DNA from 2 places in the Pseudomonas sp. PGPR40 genome. Region 2 is predicted to be linked to the other one. Evidence: predicted binding sites of a transcription regulator. Region 2 holds the regulator's gene; the other holds the start of a gene.
The links. The regulator sigma-54, encoded in region 2, starts transcription at its own class of promoters, with help from an activator protein. The targets are predictions, from matches to a motif close to ANTGGCATNNANNTTGCTNT.

Region 1 (4,455 bases), on a different contig from region 2:
CATGATGCCGGTGATGGACGGTTTCGAGGCTGCGCGGCAGATCAAGGCGCTGGCCGGCGAAACGCTGGTGCCGATCATCTTTTTGACGTCGCTGACCGAAAGCGAAGCCTTGGCCCGTTGTCTGGAGGCCGGGGGTGACGATTTTCTGGCAAAGCCTTACAACCAGGTGATCCTCGCCGCCAAGATCAAGGCCATGGACCGCTTGCGGCGTTTGCAGGCCACGGTGCTGGAGCAGCGCGATCTGATCGCCAGGCACCACGACTACCTGCTCAACGAACAACGGGTGGCCAAAGCCGTGTTCGACAAGGTCGCCCACTCCGGTTGCCTGAATGCACCGAACATCCGTTATCTGCAATCGCCCTATGCGCTGTTCAATGGCGATCTGTTGCTGGCCGCGTTCACCCCGGCCGGCGACATGCATGTGCTGCTTGGCGATTTCACTGGCCATGGTTTGCCGGCCGCTGTGGGTGCCATGCCGTTGGCTGAAGTCTTCTACGGCATGACGGCCAAGGGCTACGGCTTGTCCGAAACCCTGCGCGAGATGAACGCCAAACTCAAACGTATTCTGCCGGTGGACATGTTCTGCTGCGCGACCCTGCTGTGCCTGAGCTTTCAGCGAGGTTCGGTGGAGGTCTGGAACGGTGGGATGCCGGACGGTTATCTGCACAGCACGGCTAGCGGCGAACGTACGGTACTGACGGCACGGCACTTGCCGCTGGGCGTGCTGAGCCCGCAAACCTTCAATGATTGCACCGAAGTGTTCCCGATGGCTGTTGGGGATCGGGTGTTTTTGTTATCCGACGGGGTGATCGATACCTGCGATGCCAATGAGCAGTTGTTTGGCGTAGAGCGATTGGAGCAGGTGTTTGCAACCAATCGTCAGCCTGATGCGCTGTTCGAAGAGATCGAGCAGGCCCTGCGGGACTTTCGCGGCGAGGCCCGCGATGACGTGAGTATGGTCGAGGTCAGCCTACTAGAAGCTGCGCAACTGAGTCCGCCAGCGCCGGTGTACTCCGACAGCGGCCAGTCCAGTCCGCTGGACTGGTCGGTGAGTTTCGAGTTTCGCGCCGCCACCCTCAAACGCTTCAATCCGCTGCCGTACTTGTTGCAATTGCTGCTTGAGGTGCATGGCCTGCGGACTCAGAGTGGCGCACTCTACAGTGTGCTGGCAGAGCTTTATTCCAACGCCCTGGAGCATGGCGTGCTGGGCCTGGATTCGAGTCTCAAACGCGATGCTTCGGGTTTTGCGCGTTATTATCAGCAACGCAATGCACGCCTGGACGAATTGCGGGACGGTTATGTGCGGGTACATTTTCAAGTGACGCCAAAAGGCGCGGGCGGTTGCCTGACGGTCCGGGTCGAAGACAGTGGCAAGGGTTTCGATGTGGCGCGGGTGATGGCGCGTCCTGTCGATGATGATGTCCGTCTGTCGGGACGTGGCGTCAGCTTGATCCGCCAGTTGAGCGATCATGCGAGCTGGTCCGATAATGGTCGCAGTGCTCGCGTGGAGTTCTTCTGGGAGGCTCTGGCCTGATCCCAGGCATGTTCTTGATCAAGGAGTGAACAAGTGGCTGACACACATCTGGACCGCGACGTGCTGAGCGCGTTGCAGGAAGTTATGGAAGACGGGTATCCAGAATTGCTCGATACCTTTCTCGCCGATTCCGAAGAGCGTTTGAGCCTGCTGCAAAAGGCCGATAATGCCGATCAGTTGGGCGCGGCTGCGCATAGCTTCAAAGGCAGTTGCAGCAACATGGGCGCTACCCGGCTGGCCGAGTTGTGCAATGAACTGGAGCAGCGAGCCAAGCAGAAAAGCCTCGAAGGTATTGAAGCGCTGGTCGGAGAAATTGACGGTGAATTCGCCATTGTCCGACCTCTCTACGAAGCGGAGCGCCAGCGCTCCCTTGCTGAATAAAGCAACCGTCCGACGCTTTTAGCGGCCAGCGAATAAAGCTGGCTCGACCCTTGCAATCAATTTGCTCAACTGTACCTACGATCCCAGTGCAGCGGAGACCGTTTTATGCCCGTTACCCCCAATTCCCTTCTTCAGGCCTCCGCTACGGCCAGGACTCAAGCCGCGGCCGCCAATGCACCGGCGCTGACGGATGAGTCCGGGGACAAAGCCTCCAGCTTCGCTCAGGTCTACGCCAATCAAGCCCGGAACAAGCCCTCGGCTGTGGTGGACGGATCGGTTAAACCTGCGCGCGACAAAGCGCCGGACAGTGCCGGAAAAAAAGACGTGAGCAACGACAAGTCTGCCGCCCCGGAACCGACGGTTGCCGATAGCGGCAAATCCTTGCCCGCCGATAAACCGGCGCTGGCTGACGACAAGACGGCCAGCGATGACGCTTCGGATACGACAGAGACGTCGACGCCGCTGGCCGATACCGTACCTGTCGATCCGACTCTCGATGCTGCGTTGGTGATGCAGCCGGTGGTGCCAGCCCCAGTGCCGGAAACCCCAACAGTTGTGGCCACTGTGCAACCACACGTTGAGGCGCCTGTCGCCGCCGTCGTTACCGCAGCTGCGGCACAGACTGTTGCGCCCATCGACCCGGATTTCGATCCCGAAGCCGATCCTCTCGATGCGCTGCCAGCCGTGCGCATGGCCATGGAGCAGGGCGGGCACGTTTCGGCTGCAAGCCAGGCCCAGCCAAAAGCTGCGCCGACTGCGGCTCAAGTCGACGGCGAGCCAACTTCGGCACAAAACTTTGCCGCGGGCATGGCGAGTATGCTCGATGTGCAAGCCGACCAGGACAGCACCCGTCAGGGCAGCGAGAAGACTTTCAGTGGCCTGATCGATGACGGCCTCAAAGACCTCAAGTCCGCGAGCAGCGATACCCGTGTCGATGATTTCGCCAACCGTCTGGCGGCACTGACACAGGCGGCGACGCCGAAGACTGCCAATGCATTGCCGGTGAACCAGCCAATCGCCATGCATCAGAGCGGTTGGACCGAAGAGGTGGTCAACCGGGTCATGTACCTGTCCAGCGCCAATCTCAAGGCGGCGGATATCCAGTTGCAACCGGCCGAGTTGGGGCGCCTCGATATTCGGGTGAACATGGTTCCGGATCAGCAAACCCAGGTGACTTTCATGAGCGCCCACCCAAGCGTTCGCGAAGCGCTCGACGGGCAAATGCATCGCCTGCGTGACATGTTCGCGCAGCAGGGCATGGGCCAGGTTGATGTCAACGTTTCCGATCAGTCCCGTGGCTGGCAGGGTCAGGAACAGGCTCAACAGGGGCAAGGTGGACGTAGCAACGCCAGTGGCGGTCGCCTCGATTCTGTCGATGAAGAGCTTCCAGCGACGCTCGCTGAAATAACCGCGAATACCACCAGTGTGATCGGCACCAGCGCCGTCGACTACTACGCCTGATCAAACGCCACAACTCCTTGTGGGAGCGGGCTTGCTCGCGAATGCGATTTAACATTCAACATTTATGTTGGCTGTCACACCGCATTCGCGAGCAAGCCCGCTCCCACATTTGATTGGTGCTCGCCGATCATTCGCCGTCTCCTTACCTCCCGATACTTCTGGCATAACACTTGCTCTTGCCTTGCCGTGCGACTGTGAAAACCCGAATAGTGACGGATTATTGGCATGGCGAAGAGCGAAGCAGTAGTAAAAGACCCCGCAACCAAAGGCAAAATCAAGCTGATCATTGTGATTATCGTGGCCCTGCTGCTGGCGATCGGCTTGTCCGTGGGGGCGACCTGGTTCTTCATGCACGGCGCCCAGAGCAAACCTGCCGCTGCGGCTGAAACCGCTGTGGTCGGCAAGCAGCCGGCCATCTTCGAGGCCATGGCGCCGGCCTTCGTCGCCAACTACACCCAGAACGGCCGTCAGCGCTACATGCAGGTGAGCATCACTATGCAGGGTCGCAATCAGGCCGATCTGGAAGCGCTCAAAGTCCATATGCCGGTGATCCGCAATAACCTGGTGATGCTGTTCTCCGGGCAGGACTTCGCCACGCTGGCCACGCCTGTCGGCCAGGAAATGTTGCGCCAGAAAGCCACGGCCAGCGTCCAGGAAGTGGCGCAGAAAGAGCTGGGCAAAGTGGTGATCGAACAGTTGCTTTTCACTAATTTCGTACTGCAGTAGGAACACGACATGGCCGTGCAGGACCTGCTGTCCCAGGATGAGATCGATGCGCTGTTGCATGGCGTCGACGATGGTCTGGTACAGACCGATAACGCTGCCGAACCTGGCAGTGTCAAAAGCTACGACCTGACCAGCCAGGATCGCATCGTCCGGGGGCGTATGCCGACCCTGGAAATGATCAACGAGCGTTTCGCCCGCTACACCCGCATCAGCATGTTCAACATGCTGCGCCGCTCGGCGGACGTTGCCGTCGGTGGCGTGCAGGTGATGAAGTTCGGCGAATACGTACACTCGCTGTACGTGCCGACCAGTCTCAACCTGGTCAAGATCAAACCATTGCGCGGCACAGCGTT
Region 2 (4,455 bases):
GGTGATGGATACGGCGTTGGCCTGAAAAAAGATCAAAAGATCGCAGCCTCGTTTCACTCGACAGCTCCTACTGCATGCCGATCCTTGTAGGAGCTGTCGAGTGAAACGAGGCTGCTTTTATTCGCCTTCGTCGAAGAAGTTGTTGATCAACTTCACCAGTGCGTCCAGCGCTTCCTGTTCCTGCTCACCTTCGGTACTCAGGTGGATTTTGGTGCCCTTGCCAGCGGCCAGCATCATCATGGCCATGATGCTTTTGCCGTCCACCACGGATTCTGGCGTACGTCCTACCCTGATCTGGCAGGGATACTGACCCGCCACTCCAACGAATTTTGCCGACGCGCGAGCATGCAGGCCCAGCTTGTTGATGATTTCGATTTCCAGAGCAGGCATCGCGATGTGAATCCTTTAGCTGAGGTCGCGGTGGCGAACCTGGACGTTCTTCAGGGTTTTTTGCAGGACCTGACCCAGACGTTCGGTCAGGTAGACAGAGCGGTGATGCCCGCCGGTGCAGCCAATGGCAATGGTGACATAGGCGCGGTTGCTGGCGGCAAAACGGGGCAACCACTTGAGCAGGTAGGAGGAAATGTCCTGGAACATCTCTTCGACGTCCGGCTGTGCCGCCAGGTACTCGGCCACCGGTTGATCGAGCCCGGATTGTGCCCGCAGCTCCGGTTTCCAGTAAGGGTTGGGCAGGCAGCGCACGTCGAACACCAGATCGGCGTCCACCGGCATCCCACGCTTGAACCCGAAAGATTCCACCAGGAACGCAGTACCGGGCTCCGGCTGATTCAGCAGGCGTAGCTTGATGGTATCGCGTAGCTGATACAGGTTCAGATTGGTGGTATTGACCTTGAGGTCGGCCAGATCGGCAATAGGCCCCAGCAGTTTGGTTTCGTCCTGTATCGCCTCCGCCAGCGAGCGATTGGCGCTGCTCAGCGGGTGACGACGGCGCGTTTCCGAAAAGCGTTTGAGCAAGGTCTCTTCGTCGGCATCCAGGTACAGCACATCGCACTGGATATGTCGGCCGCGGACTTCTTCCAGCAGCTCGGGAAACCGTGACAGGTGGCTCGGCAAATTGCGTGCATCGATGGACACGGCCACCAGCGGTTGTGCCAGTTCGGTGTGAATCAGCGCGCGTTCGGCCAGTTCCGGCAGCAAGCCGGCAGGCAGGTTGTCGATGCAGTAATAGCCGTTGTCCTCGAGCACGTCGAGGGCGGTGCTTTTACCTGAGCCGGAGCGGCCGCTGACGATGATCAGGCGCATGATTAGTGACCGCTCTGCTCGTCCAGGACAACCTGATACAAGGCTTCGTTGCTCGGGGCGCTGCGCAGTTTTTCACGCACATCCTTGCGATCCAGCATGCTGGCGATCTGACGGAGCAATTCCAGGTGTGCATCGGTGGCGGCTTCCGGGACCAGCAGCACGAACAGCAGGTCAACCGGGGCGCCATCAATGGCGTCGAAATCGATAGGGGCTTCCAGGTGCAGCAGCGCACTGATTGGCGAGGTGCAGCCTTTGAGCCGGCAATGGGGGATGGCGATGCCGTTGCCGAAACCGGTAGAACCGAGTTTCTCACGGGCAATCAGAGCCTCGAAGACGTCCTGCATTTCCAGATCCGGCACTTCGCGGTGGATAAGGTTGGCAATTTGCTCGAGGGCTTTCTTTTTACTGCCGCCCGGCGCGTTCACTTGGGAACGGCCGGGGGTCAGGATGGTTTCTAGTCGGATCATGGGTTGGGAGTGTTAACGACCGGTCGCGCCCTGGAGGAGGCTCTGGGTCTTTTCCTTATGCTTTTTGAGTTGGCGATCCAGCTTGTCGGTCAGCAGGTCGATGGCGGCATACATGTCCGTATGCTCGGCATTGGCGACCACTTCTCCGCCGGGAATATGCAGCGTGGCTTCGATCTTCTGCAGCAGCTTCTCGACGTTCATCGTGACTTGCACGTTGGTGATCCTGTCGAAATGCCTCTCCAATCGGTCGAGTTTTTCGCCGATATAGGTGCGCAGGGGTTCGGTCACTTCCAGTTGGTGTCCACTGATGTTGACTTGCATACAGCTTCTCCTTCGTTGCCAGTGCATAAAGCGGCAGGCAGAAATGCCTGCCACTGGAACGCTGTGGCGAGCCCGGCGGCTACATCAACCGCTTCCGTTCGCTGGAAGGCGCGATCCCCAAAGATTCGCGGTACTTGGCGACGGTACGACGGGCTACCTGAATGCCTTGTGCCTCCAGTAAACCAGCGATCTTGCTGTCACTCAACGGCTTTTTCTGATTTTCCGCGGCAACCAGTTTTTTGATGATCGCGCGGATCGCCGTGGACGAGCATTCACCGCCTTCGGAGGTACTGACGTGGCTGGAAAAAAAGTATTTCAGTTCATAGATGCCCCGTGGGGTATGCATGAACTTTTGCGTGGTCACCCGTGAAATCGTCGATTCGTGCATGCCCACCGCTTCGGCGATGTCGTGCAGTACCAGCGGTTTCATGGCTTCGTCGCCGTATTCAAGAAAGCCGCGCTGATGCTCGACAATCTGGGTGGCCACTTTCATCAGGGTTTCGTTGCGGCTTTGCAGGCTCTTGATGAACCAGCGAGCTTCCTGCAGCTGATTGCGCATGAAGGTGTTATCAGCGCTGGTATCGGCACGGCGTACGAAACCGGCGTATTGGGCGTTGACCCGCAGGCGTGGCACCGACTCCTGGTTCAATTCCACCAGCCAGCGCTCGTTGTCCTTGCGCACGATCACGTCGGGAACCACGTATTCGGCTTCGGTAGACTCGATCTGTGAGCCCGGGCGCGGGTTGAGGCTCTGGACCAGTTCGATGACCTGGCGCAGTTCATCTTCCTTGAGCTTCATGCGGCGCATCAGCTGGCTGTAGTCGCGGCTGCCGAGCAGGTCGATGTAGTCGGTGACCAGGCGCTTGGCCTCGGCCAGCCAAGGGGTCTTGGCGGACAGTTGGCGCAGTTGCAGCAGCAGGCATTCCCCGAGGTTACGGGCGCCGATGCCGGCGGGTTCGAATTGCTGGATGCGGTGCAGGACGGCTTCGATTTCGTCCAGTTCGATGTCCAGTTCCGGGTCGAACGCATCGAGGATTTCCTCGAGGGTTTCGTCCAGGTAGCCCTGATTATTGATGCAGTCGATCAGGGTCACAGCGATCAGGCGATCGGTGTCAGACATCGGTGCCAGGTTCAGTTGCCAGAGCAAATGGCTTTGCAGGCTTTCACCGGCCGACGTACGGGTGGTGAAATCCCACTCGTCGTCATCGTTGCTCGGCAGGCTGCTGGCGCTAGTCTGGTAGACGTCTTCCCAGGCCGTATCGACGGGCAATTCGTTGGGAATGCGCTCGTTCCAGTCACCTTCCTCGAGGTTATCCACCGTCGGGGCGGTTTCCTGATAGGAGGGTTCCTGAATGTCGGCGTTGGGTTTTTGGTCGGCGCTATCGGCCAAGGGGTCGGCGTTATCGAAGTCGTCGCCTTCTTCCTGGCGTTCGAGCATCGGATTGGACTCCAGGGCCTCCTGGATTTCCTGTTGCAGGTCCAGGGTCGACAATTGGAGCAGGCGGATGGCCTGTTGCAGCTGCGGTGTCATCGTCAGCTGCTGGCCCATTCTCAAGACTAGCGATGGTTTCATGGCAGGGGCTTAACACCTTAATTCGCCGGCGCACATGCGCCATCCACTACAGGGCGCCGAAGCGCCAAACATAAGCAAATTATATGCCCGAAACTGAAGTGTTTGCCTAGAGCGCTGTAACAATAAAAAGTTATTGATTTTTTATTGAAACAAGCGCTTTGGCACCTGGCCAGGCACCTCAGGCGCTTACAGCCGGAACTCATGGCCCAGATACACTTCCTTGACCAGTTCGTTGGCCAGGATGGTGGCGGAGTCACCTTCGGCGATCAACTGTCCGTCGTTGACGATGTAGGCCGTTTCGCAGATATCCAGGGTCTCGCGGACGTTGTGGTCCGTGATCAGCACGCCAATGCCTTTGGCCTTGAGGTGATGGATGATCTGCTTGATATCGCCCACCGAAATCGGATCTACGCCGGCGAAGGGTTCATCGAGGAGGATGAATTTCGGGTTGGTAGCCAGGGCCCGGGCGATTTCCACACGGCGGCGTTCACCACCGGACAGGCTCATGCCAAGGTTGTCTCGGATGTGGTGGATGTGGAATTCCTGCAGCAGGCTTTCCAGCTCTTGGCGACGACCGGCCTTGTCGAGTTCCTTGCGGGTTTCGAGGATGGCCATGATGTTGTCGGCCACCGACAGTTTGCGGAAGATCGACGCTTCTTGCGGAAGATAGCCGATACCCGCCTTCGCACGACCGTGCATCGGCTGGTGGCTGACGTCCAGGTCATCGATCAGTACGCGGCCCTGATCGGCCTGTACCAAACCGACAATCATGTAGAAACAGGTAGTTTTACCCGCACCGTTAGGGCCAAGCAAGCCGACGATCTGACCGCT

Region 1: a site for sigma-54 is predicted at 1,964-1,983, ahead of MEB48_RS06630 (flagellar hook-length control protein FliK). Genes of this name have one in related genera too.

The regions. Positions count from the first base shown of each region.
Region 1 covers NZ_JAKLSP010000005.1:121,575-126,029, reverse strand. The annotation lists gene MEB48_RS06640 (fused response regulator/phosphatase) at 1-1,534, shown strand, start outside; gene MEB48_RS06635 (Hpt domain-containing protein) at 1,568-1,915, shown strand; gene MEB48_RS06630 (flagellar hook-length control protein FliK) at 2,021-3,376, shown strand; gene fliL (flagellar basal body-associated protein FliL) at 3,602-4,102, shown strand; gene fliM (flagellar motor switch protein FliM) at 4,112-4,455, shown strand, end outside.
Region 2 covers NZ_JAKLSP010000014.1:55,109-59,563, reverse strand. The annotation lists gene MEB48_RS13845 (ZIP family metal transporter) at 1-25, shown strand, start outside; gene MEB48_RS13840 (HPr family phosphocarrier protein) at 118-390, opposite strand; gene rapZ (RNase adapter RapZ) at 406-1,263, opposite strand; gene ptsN (PTS IIA-like nitrogen regulatory protein PtsN) at 1,266-1,730, opposite strand; gene hpf (ribosome hibernation-promoting factor, HPF/YfiA family) at 1,743-2,051, opposite strand; gene MEB48_RS13820 (RNA polymerase factor sigma-54) at 2,131-3,624, opposite strand; gene lptB (LPS export ABC transporter ATP-binding protein) at 3,811-4,455, opposite strand, start outside.